2 regions of the Lysinibacillus sp. NPDC056959 genome follow, and region 2 is predicted to be linked to the other one. Evidence: riboswitches for the same ligand, from Rfam matches in the RefSeq annotation. Region 2 holds a riboswitch; the other holds the start of a gene.

Region 1 (4,232 bases), on a different contig from region 2:
CCGATGAGTACGATTGATCGTTTACTCTGAATAACCATCAACTGAAAGCTAAAGCACGGTTGTCTTAGGTTATTCTTAAGATCGAATGCGAAAAGCGAGACAGTGTGTGTCATGGAGGAAAAGTAAGTGGTAATTAGCCCGGAATTATTTCCGGGTTTTTTTATTTTAAGAAATCGAAAGAGATGGATCAAAGTCGATGTTTACAGAAAAAAAGCCCCAATACACACCTTTTTCTAAGGTGAATATTGGGAGTTGAAATTTATTAACGTTTATTTTCATTTTGAATACTACTGAAATCTACTTCTTCAGCGAACTCTTCTCTGTTTTCATTTTTACGTTCTCTGTTAGCATTTTGATTTTGATTCTGCTGTTTTTTGTTGTCTTGAGTTTTATTATTCTTATGTTTATTATTACCCATGATCATCTCACCTCCACTATTAGTGTGAGAGAAAGATGATTTTTTATCCGCATAACTTACAATTAAATAATGAAATATATGTGATGAAACAAAAGGTATGGATATAGTAACATTTTCATCTCCACTTTCTGAGAACGCAGCCGGTAATGTTAATTCACTAAACCTTTATATATCAAGGTTTATGGGCTTTCTCCGGTTATTGAGACAACGATAGAAAACGATAAGAATTGAATTCATTTTACTCCTTCGTATAATAATCCTTTCAAAATTCAATTTCTACTAATCAGTAAGGCTTCACAATGTTCAAGGCATTGCAAATGCCATTTAGTGCAATTTTGGAAATTACGCTTGTCCGCCACTTTACGCTTGATAGCCAATAGATATAAAACTATCCCTACAAGAAAAAGTATTTTCCTATTTAGGAGTATTTTTCTAAAGCACTTCTCTATGGGTTTATTGCTAACGTTACATTATTCTATGGAAAGGAATTGCTAAGAGCTGTTAATGCACTAGAATGGGCTATCATTGCAGTTTCAGCAATAGAAGGAACAGGGAACTATATTAATTATGTAAAAGAATCAAAAAGGAGAAAACTAGAAAAAAGAAAGACTAGAGGTAATCAAACTTAGATACATAATGGAAAATAATTCTTCAACTTACTAGAGTCGCTTATCAAAAAGGGATTGCCTATTAGAGAAGGTGGTTGTGCTGCTGCTGCGACCTTTTATTACTGTTTAATATCATGATGTTTTAAGTAGTAGCGTAGAAGGAAATGTATATGCTCAATAAAACTGAATATAATTTTAGAGGTGCCTTACTTATAGCTGGTAATATAAGTAGGGCATTTTTTGTGTATTAATAGACTACTTAATTAGAAGTTTGTTTTTCTGAGAAGTTTTTTACTATGTGTTAGATGATTTTTTTCTATAGGACAAAAATTTTTAAAAAAATTGCGTGTGGGTATCCCTCCTTCTTCGAACAATTGTTTACGGCGTTAGTCGCCCCCGGGATCATGAATCCACTATGATTTGGGTAACGCTAAATACGGTAGCTCAAAATATCCTAAAGGGGGGGATGCCGTGCAAACTCAGCGAAAAAATCAAAATTATCGCTGGGGTAATTTATGAATTATATTGTGAATCGTGAACGTTAAGAAGGGAACGGTTTATAGGTGATGAAAAATCAAGAGGTGAATAATTAAATGCTTATACAATTGTTGATGTATTGTTGTATTTATTGTAAATAGTTATTGTTTAAAGTGTTTTGAATGTCATTTTTTTGTGGTTGAGCGCAATAAATCTTATAAAATATAGTAGATTTTTAAGTTGACATATAAAAAACGCAATAATATAATTATTTCAAATAATCAAATAATTCACACTTTTCTAATAATGGTGTAGAGGCGCGGCGGTTAACAGTACCTAATGGAGTCCGAGAAGATGAAGAAGTTTGGTAGAAGGAAGTGTCGCCGAAGCATGTGATGAGTTCTCGCCATCATATACTGGGGCTGTAGCGAATAGTTGCAGGACTGCCTTCGTAAACATACGTGTTTATGAAGTTGTGCTATCTCTGTTTAGACAAACAGTGGGAATTTTAAATGGTCGATTCATTTTAAGTTTCTAGAAATGAGTAGGTCATTTTTGTGTTAGACAGATTCTTTTGCACAAAGAGTCTATATTTTATTTGTCTATACATTTTAGAATTAGAGGTATTTTGGGGGGATTTTATGGATAATACATCAACATTATACTATGAATTTTTACCGACTGACGGTCAAAAAATAAACGTGAACCCTGATAAAACAGCATTACTAATAGTAGACATGCAACATCAGTTTATTAGCCGAGACGGATTAGACGCGCAGGTTGCAAGAGAAAAGGGCATGTTTGATCAGTGGGAATACTTTTTTGATCGTATCGACAATTTAACGATCCCGAACAATAAAAAGCTTTTAGATTTTTTCCGTACTAATAAATTAGAAGTAACATTTGGTCGCATTGCTTGCCATCATAAAGATGGAAGAGATCGTTCTCCTGTACAACGCCGGACAGGATGGAACAATATTTTATTGCCAATCGGTGACCCAGGAGCGGAGATGGTGGATGAATTAAAGCCTCTTGATGACGAAATTGTTGTAAATAAAACGACAGATAGCGTATTAAGTGGTACGAATTATGAATTTTTACTGCGTAATATGGGCATTGAAACAGTAGTTTGTACAGGTGTTGTAACAGATCAATGTGTTGCTTCAACAGTTCGAAGTTTAGCTGACGCAGGATTTGAAGTTATTTTAGTTGAAGATGCATGTGCAGCTGCAACGCAACAGCTTCATGATGCAGAAATTATGATTATGAATCAAATTTATTGCCAAGTGATGAGTACAGATGAAGTAATTGATTTAGTAACGGAAGAACTATCAAAACACGAACCAATGAATCTGTGAGAGGAAATGGACTATGAGTCAAACACCAAATGATCATACACCACAGTTAAAGCGTGTTTTAACATTAAAAGATTTAGTCATTTATGGTATTGCTTTTATGACACCGATTGCGCCAGCTTATATTTATGGCTTTGCAGCAGAGTCTACAGGTGGGATGTTGCCATTAGCCTACTTGATTGCGATGGTTGCAATGATGTTTTCTGCATATAGTTACGGTCGCATGGCTGCTGTTTTTCCGAATGGAGGGTCAACTTACACATATACCCAGCGTGCAATTAATCCACATTTAGGTTTTTTTGCGGGTTGGGCAATGTTTATGGATTATGTCTTAGTGCCACTCATTGTATTCATGGTAGGTGCTTCATATGCGAATGCATTAATACCATCTGTTCCGTATTGGGTATGGGTGTTATTAATTGCAGGTATTATAACTACAGTCAATATTCTAGGTATTGGCATCGCAGCAAAAACAAATCAAATCCTCGTTATGTTTATGGGAATTGTAGTCGTTATTTTTGTGATTTTTTGTGTAAAGACAATTGTCGGTGCGCAAAGTGATACGTCGCTCTTTACTGTTGTCCCGTTTTTCAACGATGAAAAATTCGTTATGTCTGCAATTATTTCTGGTGCAGCAATGGCCTGCTTCTCATTTTTAGGGTTCGATTCGATTACAACACTATCTGAAGAGGCAGTCAATCCAAAAGAGGATATTTGGAAGGCAGCTATTTTAGCTTGTTTAATCGGAGGACTTATTTTTATTGTGCAAGCATATGTAGCTCAGCTCGTATGGCCTGATGTTACAAACTTTAGTTCAGCTGATACGGCTTTATTTGATGTAGCGGAAAAAGCAGGTGGTGCAGTTCTTGCAACTCTTTATACAGTTGCGATTATTGTATCAACAGTGACAGCTGGTTTAACAGGACAAGCAAGTGCATCCCGTTTAATGTTTAGTATGGGGCGTGATGAGGTACTTTCGAAAAAGTTTTTCACACATTTACATCCAAAATATCAAACACCGGTATACAATATTTTATTGATGTGTGTGATTAGTGTTTTAGGAGCGCTGTTTTTATCAGCAAATTTTGTAGCAGAATTAATGAACTTTGGAGGCCTGACAGGATTTATGTTTGTCAATTTGTCAGTGATCGTGTATTACTTCTTCCGTAAAAAAGAAATGAAAATAATTCGATACTTATTAATTCCAGGGCTAGGATTTGGTATTTGTTTCTACTTATTTATTAATTTATCACCGATGACATTGAAGGTAGGTTTTATCTGGCTTGCAATCGGTTTTATCTATGCTTTCATTACGACGAAAGGCTTCAAAAAGAAACCACCAACATTTACGGATTTATAAAATACCGAAAGAGC
Region 2 (4,232 bases):
CGAGTACGTATATGGAATCATCAGCTAATTCGCTATGCTGGCTATGAAACGGAATCTGGAATCGTTGGTGATCTGCATTCCGTTGCGTTTACAAAAGTATGTGAATCACTTGGCTGGCAGGGTGAGAGAACAGCATTTGATGTGCTTCCGCTTGTCGTACAGGTGGATGATAGAGAGCCACAAGTGTTTATAATCCCTGACGAATATGTACTAGAGGTACCGATTCGCCACCCAGAATCTTCTCAAGTAGAAAAACTAGGATTAAAATGGTATGCAGTGCCGATTATTTCGAGCATGCGCTTCCAAATGGCAGGTATCGACTTTGAGGCAGCTCCATTCAATGGTTGGTATATGGGTACAGAAATTGGGGCACGTAATTTAGCAGATCATGATCGCTATAATATGCTACCCGCTATAGCAGAAATTTTTAACCTTGATACAACTAAACAGGCTTCTCTATGGCGTGACCGAGCATTAGTTGAGCTGAATATGGCCGTTCTACATTCTTTTAAAGAAGATGGTGTGAGCATTGTAGATCATCATACAGCTGCACAACAATTTAAATTGTTTGAGGAAGCAGAAGCAGCAGCAAATCGCGAGGTGACAGGCAATTGGACATGGTTGATTCCACCTCTTTCACCAGCTACAACCCATATTTATCACAAGCCTTATGTTAATGTTTACAATACACCGAACTATTTTTATCAGAAACCACCTTATTAATAGAGAAAGGCAGCTCACGTTAACTTTATTTCAGCGAGTGTCCAAACACTCGCTGAAATAAGATTATGAGCTACCTTTTTTAATTTACATATTCATTTTTAGAAGCTCTAAATGAACATAAGAAGAGTATGAATGCTACGACAACAAATAACCAACCAGTGATATCCCAGCCACCAAATATATCATGTAAATAACCAAATAAAATTGGACCGATTGCGGCTAATAAATATCCTAATGATTGTGCAAAACCTGATAAATCAGCTGCCTCAAAAGCGGTACGGGTACGTAATGTAAAGAACATCATCGCTAATGAGAATGAAGCTCCTCCGGCTAAGCCTAGTAGTACCATCCAAAGTATAGCGAGGTTCGTCCATTCCATTACTAGTCCGATAAAGCCAATTAAGTAAAATGCCGTAAACATGAATACGAGAGGTCGTTGAGATGTCATTTTACTAGCAATAATAGGGACAGCTAAGGCCATTGGGACTTGTGAAAATTGCATGATGGAAAACATCCATCCTGCACGATCTGCAGCTAATCCTTGTGCTATATATATTTCAGGAATCCAAGCAGCGGTTGTATAGAATAATAACGACTGAAATCCCATAGCTCCCGCTACTGCCCAAGTAACAGGTGATTTCCATAAAGGTGTACGTTCTTTCGTAGTTTTAACATTAGGCTCTGGCTTATTAAATTTCAACTGTGGAATCCAAATTAAAATGGTTAACGCCACAAGAACAAGTGCGACTGCCAGAGCACCTTGCCAGCCAATGGATGAATGGGCAACAGGATAGCTAATGCCAGCGCCAAGCCCAGCTGTCAAATTCATCGACATTGTGAAAAATGCCATAAGCAAACCTACGTGATAAGGAAACTTCAATTTAAGTAATCCTGGAATAAGTACGTTACCGAATGAAATGGCTATACCAATTAGCGCAGTGCCAAATACGAGTAAACTAGTTGTGCCGAGGGAGCGTAGTACAATCCCTAATGCCAAAAGAATAGTCGATAAAAATAATGTTAGTTCTAGCCCTATTTTACGTGCGACAATTGGTACAAAAGGTGAGATAATTGCAAAAGCTAGCAATGGGATTGTTGTTAGAAAGCCCGCTAATGCATAGGATATGCCGAGGTCTTCTCGGATAAAGGAAATAATAGGTCCAACAACTGTTAGTGGCATCCGTAATGTCGAGCCAATACAAATTACGCCGATCACTAGTAATAAGGTTGTACCTTTCCAGTTAATTTTCCTGCTAGGATAAGTATCGGTATGTTCATGAGTAGTCAAATAAATCCCCCCTGTTAGAACAATTATGATTGAACCACTATACCACTTTATCACAATAATAAAAATAGTTGAAAATTCACAAAATATAGAATGTTACTCGAGTTGTTGAAATGCCATATGTCATATGTTAGAATAATATTCATCATAAATTTAATAATATGCCTCATGTTTATATTGAGGTAGAGGTCGCGGTATTTAAGAGTATGCTAATGGAAATGACAAGCATTTAAGATATTAGTTGAAAGGAAATACTGCCGAAGTGTGAGGGGACTTGAAAACCTCATGCTGGGGCTGTCTCCGAAAGGAACAGAACTGTCACGTTTGGACAACGTGTTGAGCTATCATTTTGAAAGAACAGAGGATTCTTAGCCATCACTGCCGTTCATGTGATGGCATTTTTTTCGCCTCTTAAAAGGAAGGAAGCTAAATTGTGAGTGAAATAAAAGTCAATCAGCTCGGCCATAAAGCGCCAAAGTTGAAAAAAGAATTAAAAAGCCGTCACATTACAATGATTTCATTAGGCGGTACAATCGGTACAGGATTGTTTTTAGCTAGTGGTGGTGCCATTGCACAGGCAGGCCCTGGCGGTGCGCTTCTTGCTTATGCATTAATCGGTATCATGGTTTATTTTTTAATGACGAGCTTAGGCGAAATGGCAGCCTATATGCCATCATCGGGCTCATTTAGTACGTATGCTACAAAATTTGTGGATCCAGCTCTAGGCTTTGCACTTGGTTGGAACTATTGGTACAACTGGGCAATTACAATTGCGGCAGAAATTTCAGCTGTATCATTGATTATGAAATATTGGTTTCCAGATAGCTCTTCAGCACTTTGGACTGTTTTATTTATTGCTGTCGTTTTAACGTTCAATCTATTATCGGTAAAAAGCTATGGTGAAAGTGAATATTGGTTTGCCATGATAAAGGTTGTAACTGTAATCATTTTTATTATCATCAGTTTCTTAATGATATTTGGTATTTTAGGAGGAAATGCTCCGGTAGGCTTTACGAATTTCTTTATTAGTGATGGACCATTCCACGGTGGTTTCCTTGCTACATTTGGTATTTTCTTAGCTGCGGGATTCTCGTTCCAAGGAACAGAATTACTTGGAATAACAGCGGGTGAAACAGATGATCCTGGTAAAAATATTCCGAAAGCTGTTAAGTCCGTTTTCTGGCGAATTCTTTTATTCTATATTTTAGCGATCGGTGCAATTGGTCTGTTGATTCCGTTTACAGACGCACGTTTGCTATCTGAAGATATCGCTGTTTCACCGTTTACACTGGTGTTCGACCGTTTAGGAATTGCCTTTGCTGCATCATTGATGAATGCTATTATTCTAACGGCAATGCTGTCAGCAGGGAATTCAGGGCTGTACGCATCTTCTCGTATGCTTTGGCAATTAGCGGTAGATGGACATGCACCTAAATTTTTCGCTAAACTAAGCCGTCGAGGTATTCCAATTTACGCATTACTGGCGACTTTAGCTGTAGGCTCTCTAGCATTTTTAGCTTCATTCTTTGGTGATGGTGTGGTCTACATGTGGCTTCTAAATGCCTCTGGGATGTCAGGCTTCATTGCTTGGCTAGGAATTGCATTTAGCCATTACCGTTTCCGTCGAGCGTTCGACGTACAGGGCTTAGATCCGAAATTGTTGCCGTATAAAGCAAAATTATTCCCATTCGGTCCGCTATTTGCCTTTACGGTTTGTATGATTGTTGTTATTGGACAAAACTACAGTGCATTTATGGGTGGTTCAGTAGATTGGTACGGAGTCCTTGTCTCGTATATCGGTATTCCACTGTTCTTACTGTTATGGCTTGGCTATAAAATTAAGCATAAAACAAAAATGCTTCCACTTGAGCAATGTGATTTAAAAGTAGATTAATAAATAATAAACTGTCCTGTGAGCCATAGAAAATGGCTTGCAGGGCAGTTTTTTTTAGTTGAAAAATGAATTGGCAAGCTCAAACATACAATCTTGTCAGAGAAAAATTAAATCCTTTAAGCCCCAAACCCCCGCATCCCCATAATAGTAATCATTGATCCATTTTTATATTTTAGGATCTTCAGATAAAATTACTGGAGAAAATAAAAGTGGACTTTAGCTTTTCAGACCGTCCCTCCATTTTTGGTGCCCAACCTTAATATGGTAAACTGTTTTAGAATGAATAACCACCAAATTTTGGTTATGTCATTTGTTGAAACGTATATCGTT

Evidence for each region. Region 2 has a riboswitch for lysine ahead of ACFTQ7_RS15700 (amino acid permease). Riboswitches for the same ligand answer to the same signal wherever they lie in the genome.
Region 1: it holds a riboswitch for lysine, as region 2 does, so the genes downstream of both, ACFTQ7_RS09155 (cysteine hydrolase family protein) here and ACFTQ7_RS15700 (amino acid permease) in region 2, are expected to answer to the same signal.

Annotation. Positions count from the first base shown of each region.
Region 1 covers NZ_JBHURE010000005.1:263,328-267,559, reverse strand. Annotated here, with positions in the region: gene ACFTQ7_RS09160 (hypothetical protein) at 263-418, opposite strand; lysine riboswitch at 1,808-1,992, shown strand; gene ACFTQ7_RS09155 (cysteine hydrolase family protein) at 2,145-2,861, shown strand; gene ACFTQ7_RS09150 (APC family permease) at 2,875-4,218, shown strand.
Region 2 covers NZ_JBHURE010000014.1:2,426-6,657, forward strand. Annotated here, with positions in the region: gene ACFTQ7_RS15690 (nitric oxide synthase oxygenase) at 1-723, shown strand, start outside; gene ACFTQ7_RS15695 (CynX/NimT family MFS transporter) at 803-2,011, opposite strand; lysine riboswitch at 2,184-2,360, shown strand; gene ACFTQ7_RS15700 (amino acid permease) at 2,442-3,902, shown strand; gene ACFTQ7_RS15705 (serine hydrolase domain-containing protein) at 4,164-4,232, shown strand, end outside.